DNA from 2 places in the Mesorhizobium sp. YL-MeA3-2017 genome. Region 1 is predicted to be linked to the other one. Evidence: predicted binding sites of a transcription regulator. Region 1 holds the regulator's gene; the other holds the start of a gene.
What was found. Region 1 encodes PhoB, which activates phosphate uptake and scavenging genes when phosphate is short. Its sites were predicted from a motif close to TGTCATNNANCTGTCAT; they were not measured.
Positions count from the first base shown of each region.

Region 2: a site for PhoB is predicted at 1,871-1,887, ahead of QFZ88_RS07400 (putative 2-aminoethylphosphonate ABC transporter substrate-binding protein). Genes of this name have one in related genera too.

Region 1 covers NZ_JAUSVH010000001.1:2,288,183-2,292,157, forward strand. Annotated here, with positions in the region: gene xylF (D-xylose ABC transporter substrate-binding protein) at 1-484, opposite strand, end outside; gene QFZ88_RS10745 (ROK family protein) at 827-2,077, shown strand; gene phoB (phosphate regulon transcriptional regulator PhoB) at 2,080-2,769, opposite strand; gene phoU (phosphate signaling complex protein PhoU) at 2,788-3,495, opposite strand; gene pstB (phosphate ABC transporter ATP-binding protein PstB) at 3,534-3,975, opposite strand, start outside.
Region 2 covers NZ_JAUSVH010000001.1:1,564,358-1,568,332, forward strand. Annotated here, with positions in the region: gene QFZ88_RS07395 (putative 2-aminoethylphosphonate ABC transporter ATP-binding protein) at 1-610, opposite strand, end outside; gene QFZ88_RS07400 (putative 2-aminoethylphosphonate ABC transporter substrate-binding protein) at 677-1,699, opposite strand; gene QFZ88_RS07405 (TIGR03364 family FAD-dependent oxidoreductase) at 1,960-3,078, opposite strand; gene QFZ88_RS07410 ((R)-1-hydroxy-2-aminoethylphosphonate ammonia-lyase) at 3,120-3,975, opposite strand, start outside.

The DNA of each region.
Region 1 (3,975 bases):
CGGCGTTCGGGTCGGCACTGGAGCCCTTGATGAAGACGTAATGGCCTTCCGGCTTGACGGCGAACACCGCCTTGGCCTGCAAGCGCCCAACTTCCTTGTTGTCGAAGGTCAGGTAGAAGGCGTCCTTATTTTCGATCAATCGGTCGTATCCAACGACGGGAATTCCCTCGTCGACCGCCTTCTGCACCGCCGGGCCAATAGCGGATGCGTCCTGCGCCAGGATGATAAGGGCGTTGGCACCCTGGCCGATCAGGCTTTCCACGTCGGTGAGCTGCTTGCCAGGGTTCGATTGCGCATCGGCAGAGATATATTTGTCGCCGGCTGCCTCGATCGCCTTCTTCATTGCCGCTTCGTCGGTCTTCCAGCGCTCTTCCTGGAAATTGGACCAGGACACGCCGATAACCTTGCCCTTCGCCTCGGCGACGGCCGTAAGCGCGAACGTCATGGCGACACCCGCCAGAATGGCGGTTGTGAACTTTTTCATGGTTTCCTCCCTGCGCCCAATGGCGCGCTGGTATGCGTTGCCCTTGGAGAAGCTTTTTTTCGAGCTTCGAAAAAATAATTGCAGCGGCAGGCTCTTCTGTCAACCGGTTTCAACAATCCAGTTTTATTTATTTCGTGCCTCGAAATAATAGTGACGCGGGAACGGGCTTCTGCCACTATCTGTGGAGGAGGTTGGTGGCAGGACACCAAAATCGAAACGGATTTTGCATTCGCCTGCGCTGCGACCTATGGACAGAATGCACGCTTCCCGATGCCTTGCGGGACTTGTGCGCAAACAGCCTCGAATTCACGAAGGGCTGGCGGAGGAAGGAACGGCAAGGACATGACCGTCGGAATCCGGCACGATGACTTGCGCCGCAGGAACCGCGCGATGGTGATCTCCGCCGTGCGCCGCTCCAAACAGCCTTCACGCACCGAAATCACCACGATAACCGGTCTCAGCCACTCGACCATTTCCGCAATCTCTTCCGACTTGATCGCCGAGGGCGTCCTGATGGAAGGACGCAGTGAATCGACCGCCGCGAAACGTGGCCGCCCGCAGGTCGGGCTGGAACTTGCCGCGGACGCTGCGGCGGTGATCACGGTGATCCTATCGCTCAACCTCTTGACCGCGACGGTCACCGACTATGCCGGGCGCGTTTTGGCCCAGGATGCCCGCAGGCTGGACACCCTGACCCTGCCGCGGGAAGCCCTGATCGAGGAATGTGTCACGATCGTGCGGCAGCGCCTCGAAGACGAAACCACGATTGGGCGACGCGTGCTGCGTATTGCCTTCGCTGTCCAGGGCACTGCCGATTCCCATGCGCGTGCCATGCTTTGGACGCCAATAACGCCTCACGGCAATATTCCGTTCGCAGATATCCTCGAAGAGGCGTTCGGCATTCCTGTCATCGTCGAGAACGACTGCAACATGATGGCCGTTGCGTTGCGCTGGCGCGGTACCGACCGTTATCGTGACGACTTCATCGCCGTCCTGCTCTCGCACGGTATCGGCATGGGTATCGTGCTCAACGGCGAATTGTTCATCGGCACACATTCGTCCGGCGGCGAGTTCGGCCACATGATCCATCGCCCGAAAGGCGCGCTGTGCCGCTGCGGCCGGCACGGCTGCGTCGAGGCCTATGCCGGTAACTATGCGATCTGGCGAAGCGCCAATGGCATCGACGAAAACGCGGAACCGGCTGCCGACATCCCTGATAACGAGATGCAGGCGCTAGCTGATAAGGCACGCATGACAGCAGGCCCCGAACGCGACGCCTATCGATGCGCCGGTGAGGCGCTGGGCTACGGTCTGGGGTCCCTGTTTGCCGTCATCGACCCCGCCCCGGTGACGTTCGTCGGTATCGGCGCGACGGCCTTCGACCTGATCGAGCCGGCACTGCGGGAAGCGATTGCCCAGACCGCCGGCGGCCAGCATTCCGCTTCGATTTCCTTCGACACGGAGCCGAACGAGCAAATGCTGATCCGGGAAGGGTGCGCCATGCGCGCACTGACCTTCATCGACCAGGAAATCTTCGCACTGGGCGGTCCGATGGCAACCATGCCCCCGCCGCCACAAGGCGGCGAAGGCTAGGCTCAGTCCTCGCGGATAGCGTAACCGGATCCGCGGATGGTGCGGATGACATCCGGCATGCGACCGTTGTTGACCGCCTTGCGCAGCCGCCCGACATGCACATCCACCGTGCGTTCGTCGATGTAGATGGTCTCGCCCCACACATTGTCGAGCAACTGGCTGCGCGAGAAAACGCGACCGGGATGGCGCATCATGAATTCCAGCAGGCGGAATTCCGTCGGCCCGAGCCGGATTTCACTCTTCTTGCGGTAAACCCGGTGCGACTCGCGGTCGAGCACGATGTCGCCCACCTTGAGCACCGAGGATAGCACCTCAGGCTTGGCCCGGCGCAGCAACGCCTTCACCCGCGCCATGAACTCCGGCATCGAGAACGGCTTGACCAGATAATCGTCCGCTCCCGTGGAAAGCCCACGCACACGGTCGCTTTCCTCGCCTCGCGCCGTCAGCATGATGATCGGCAGACGTTCGGTTTCGGGGCGCATCCTGAGCCGACGACACAATTCGATACCGGATACGGCCGGAACCATCCAATCGAGCACCAGAAGATCTGGAACATTCTCTTGGAGCCGGATTTCCGCCTCGTCGCCTCTCGCCACCACCTCGACCTGGTAGCCCTCGGATTCCAGATTGTAGCGGAGGAGAACGCCCAACGGCTCCTCGTCCTCCACCACCATGACACGCGGCGCGATCATCTTGCCGTCGTCCTTTTGCTACGCGGCCGGGACGGCTGCGGCCGTCTCGTCGAACTTCGGCCGATTGGGCGGCAACTGCTCGCCCGTCAGCACGTAGTAGGCATTTTCGGCGATATTGGTGACGTGATCGCCGATGCGTTCCAGATTCTTGGCGCAGAACAGCAAATGCGTACACGGCGTGATGTTGCGCGGATCTTCCATCATGTAGGTCAGCAATTCGCGGAAGACGGAAGTGTATTTTACGTCGATCCGTTCATCGTCGGCCCTCAGCTGAGCAAGCCCCTGCGGATCAGCCGCCGCATATTTCTCGATCACCCCGTCGACCTGGACGAGTACGAGCTGCGCCATGGCATCGATGGAATGCGAAAATTCGCGCGGCGTCCCGCTCTGCCCGACCGCGCCAACCCGCTTGGCGATGTTCTTGGCAAGGTCGCCGATGCGTTCGAAATCGCCCGCCATGCGGATGGCGCCGATGACGGCACGAAGGTCCTGCGCCATCGGCTGCCGCTTGGCGATCAGCGTGATCGCACGGTTGTCCAGTTCGCGTTGGCGCGCATCCATGATGGCATCGTCGGACACGACGCGCTGCGCCAATCCATTGTCCGATTTCAGCAACGCCTTGGTCGAGCTCTCGACCATCGATCCCGCAAGGTCGCCCATATCGCGGACAAGCTTGCTGATCTGTCCGAGTTCCTCATCGAACGACGCGACGGTATGTTCACCCATGATCCTGTCCTCGCTTGTCGTCTGCCGCGCTCGTCGGCTCAGCCGAAACGGCCGGTGATGTAATCCTGCGTGCGCTTGTCGTCAGGGTTGGTGAACATCTTGTCGGTAGCCCCCTCCTCGACCAGATAGCCGAGATGGAACATGGCGGTGCGTTGCGACACGCGTGCCGCCTGCTGCATCGAGTGCGTAACGATGACGATCGTGTAGTTCTGCCGCAGTTCGTCGATCAATTCCTCGACCTTGGCGGTTGCGATCGGATCGAGAGCCGAGCAGGGCTCATCCATCAGAATGACTTCCGGCGACACGGCAATTGCACGCGCGATGCACAGGCGCTGCTGCTGACCGCCGGAAAGGCCCGTACCCGGTTCGTGCAGGCGGTCCTTCACCTCATTCCAGATCGCCGCCTTTTGCAGACTGGACTCAACAATCCGATCCATGTCGGCCTTGCTCTTGGCAAGCCCATGGATGCGCGGACCATAG
Region 2 (3,975 bases), 720 kb from region 1:
GCTCCTTGATCTCGTGGCGCAGATGGACGCGCACCTTGGCATCGAGCGCCGACAAGGGCTCGTCGAGCAGAAGCAGGCCCGGCGATACCGCCATGGCGCGGGCAAGCGCGATGCGCTGCTGCTGGCCGCCGGAAAGCTGGGCCGGGTATTTTTTTGCCTGTTCCGACAAGCCGACCAGGGCAAGCAGTTCCTTGACGCGCGCCTGGATCTCCGCCTTCGGTCGCCGGGCATTCTCCAGGCCGAAGGCGATGTTCTTCTCGATCGTCAGGTTCGGGAACAGCGCATAGGACTGGAAGACGATGCCGTAGTCGCGCCTTGATGGGGGCAGGTTCGAAATATCCCTGCCAGCCTGGCGGATCGTTCCGCGCGTCTGCAGATCGAGGCCCGCAACGGCGCGCAGCAGTGTGGTCTTGCCGCAACCGGAGGGCCCGAGGAAGCAGACGAACTCGCCCTCCTTGATTTCCAGCGAGACGCCTTTCAGCGCGACGAAGTCTCCAAAGGTCTTCCATAGCTGGTCGATCGCCAGGTAACCGGGCCTGGCAGGGTTGCCTGCCCCCGGCTCAAAGCGCGCCGGAGCGGCGGCCGCTCCAGTGACGGTCTCGTGTTTCATCTCGCGGCCCATCATTGATGTTCAAGCAGAACGGGCGCCGCTTTGACGGCGCCCGGCTGGGATTGCTCAGCTTTTCGGCTCGGACTTCGCGTCGTAGCGTTTTGCCCATTCCGCCAGGATCGCCTTGCGGTTGTTCGCCGCCCACTCGAAGTCGTTCTTGATCATGTGGTCGGCGACATTGGCGGGCAGATGCTCCACCGGCTTGGCGATGCCGGGATAGGCGAGAACGGCATAACCTTCGTTGTACATCTCATTGGCCTCTTTCGAGACCGAGAAGTCGACCAGTTTCTTGGCCGCGTCGAGCTTGGCAGTGCCCGCGACGATGGCAGTGGCTTCAGCCTCCCAGCCTGAACCTTCTTCCGGGAAGATGATGTCGAGCGGCGCGCCCGCGGATTTGGCCTTCGCGCCCGGGAACTCAAACGAAACGCCGATAGCTGTCTCGCCGGCGCCGGCCATCTTGCACGGCTTGGACCCTGAATGCGTGTAAGCGGAAATGTTCTGGTGCAGGCCGTCCATGAAGGCCCAGGCGTCCTTCTCGCCGAACATCTGCAGCCAGGCCGAGACGTCGAGGAAACCGGTGCCCGAGGAATTCGGGTTCGGCATCACGACATGGCCCTTGTATTCGGGCTTGGTCAGATCCTTCCAGCTTTTCGGCGCGGCAATGCCGAGCTTCTTCGCCTCGAGGGTGTTGAAGCAGATGGCGGCGACATAGGCGTCCATGCCTGTCCACGACGGTGGATTGCTGTTGTCGACGAAGCGCTTGTCGAGTTTGTCGACGCCGGCAGGCGCATAGGCTTCCAGCATGCCTTCGCTTTTCAGCAACAGCAGCGACGTTGCCGCCAGCCCCCAGACGACGTCGGCCTGCGGATTGTCCTTCTCGGCAAGCAGCTTGGCGGTCATGACGCCGGTGGAGTCACGCACCCAATTGATCTTGATGTCCGGATAGGCCTTTTCGAAAGTCGCCTTGTAGCGATCGAGGTCGACGGCCTCGATCGCGGTATAGACCGTCAGATTGGTTTCGGCGATCGCCGTCGAGGCGGCAAAGGTCGCAGCAAGCGCTGCAAGCACGGATGCAATACGAGATTTCATGGCTTGGATTCCCCGTCTGGTGGCACATTCTTCGATGCATTGGGACGCCGATCCTGCGGCTGTGCCGGCCCAGAGAATGCCGGCACACGACGTCCATGAGCCACTCTAGATGAAGGGATTACGATAAGTGAAATCTATTTATTCTATGAAACAATAGGCTGGACTGATGTTTGTCACAGGGTTGTCATGGACGGCCGTGAGCACGTCGAAACCGGCTGCCGTTCCTGCTTTTTTCGGCTCAAAGACCGCTTGAAAATCGATCAGAAGCCGAAGAGCTCGGCGACGGTCTCCTCGCCAAGGGCAAAGCCCGTACTGGCGCCGGTGCCGCTGGTAACCATCACCAGCCTGACATCCTCATGCGGCGCATCGCGAAACGCCGCGTGGCTGGCGGAAGAGTAGGTTCCGGTCCAGCGTGCGGTCACCGCCGGCTGCACCTGCGGAAGCAGCCTGGCGAATTCGCGGAGGATCAACCGGTCGACCTCTTCCGACCCGAAGGGGTCGGGCGTGGCGCCATAGTGATGGGAATCGCCGATGACCAGCGAGCCATCGGCGCTCTGGGTGACGATCAGATGGACGCCGTTGGCGAGCTCCCCGGCCTGCTCGTTTTCCAGCCGGCGCCGGAGGGCTGCCGCCTCCGGCAGCGCCGCATAGCCTTCATAACGCAACAGGCTGAGATCGGAGACCAGAGCCGCGCCGAGCTGGAAGCCGGGATTGGCCAGGCGCAGCATCTGCAGCTTGCAGCGGCGCACGCCATATTGCCCGATGCGCTCCGGATAGAGGCTGATCAGATCGTCACCGGGACACACCACCACCCTGGCAGCGTGAACAAGTCCGGCACTTGTCACCACCGCGCCGGGCTCGATCGCGGTCACGGCTACGCCGAAGCGGAATTCGACACCGAGTTGCCCGGCCAGGAACGCGGTCAGTTTTGGCAACACATCGCGCGACTCCACGCGCAATTCATGCGGGCTGTAAAGGCCGCCGGCGATCTCCGCGCCACGCAAGGCAGGCAGCCGGGCGATGACGTCCGCCGGCGTCAGAAGCTCGCATTCGGCACCGTCCGCTGTTGCCGCGAAGGCCTCCAGCACGGAAAGCGCCTCGGCCCGGCGGGCGACGACCAGCTTGCCGCGATGCAGGACGTCGAGGCCGGCCTCGCCGGCAAGATCGAGCCAGATGGCACGAGTTCGTTCAGCGCGCGCGCGTGAAATGCCGGGCTCCTGCCCGCTGACCACAACCAGCCCGAAGTTGCGGATCGAGGCGCCGTTGGCTTGGGCATCCCTGTCGATGACCACCACACTGAGGCCACGCCGTGCCGCGGCAAGCGCATGGGCGAGGCCTACGATCCCCGCCCCAACCACCGCCAAGTCAAACTGCGCCAAAATCGCCTCCCATGTTCCTGCTTGTTGTTGTGGGTGTCCGCCTAGCCGGCCATTATGGCGCGCTCGACGATGGCGAGCGCCCGCTCGAGATCCGGGCGGCCGATGACCAGTGGCGGCGACAGCGTCAGCACATTGCCGGCGCTGATCTTGAAACTCAGGCCTTCTTCCAGGCAGCGGTAATAGACGCGCTCCGCCAGTTCGCGCGCCGGCTTGTAGCTGCCGCGTTCCTCGACCAGTTCGACACCCATCATCAGACCCCGGCCGCGCACTTCGCCGACATGTGGCGAGCGCTCGATCAATTCGCCGAGCCGGGCCATGGCGTAGGCGCCGAGTTCGGCGGCGCGTTCGGCCAGTCCCTCTTCCTCGATGATGGCGATTGTGGTGAGAGCGGCGCGCGCCGTCACCGGGTTCTTTTCATGGGTGTAGTGGCCGATTGCAAAATCGCCCGCCACATCGAGCGCACGTCTGGCGACCACCGCGGCGATGGGCAACACGCCGCCGCCCAATGCCTTGCCCAGCACCAATATATCGGGCGCGACCCCATCGTGCTGATGCGAGAAGATTTTGCCGGTCTTGCCGAGCCCCGTCGGAATTTCGTCGAAGATCAGCAATGTACCGTGCCGGTTGCAGGCTTCGCGCACCGCTTTCCAGAAACCGGGCGCCGGCACCAGTGGCGTCGCACGCATCGGCTCGGCGATGACGGCGGCGAAGTCGCCCTCGCGGCCGAGCACATAAGAGATCATGTTGGCGCAGGCCTGGGCCGAGGCCTCGAGGCTGTCGTGGCCGTAGGCGCAGTTGCGGCTTGCCCACGGCGCGACATGCTCGGCACCCGTCATCAACGGCCCGGCGATCTGGGAACGGAACGTCGCCTCGCCGCCGACCGAGATCGCGCCGAAA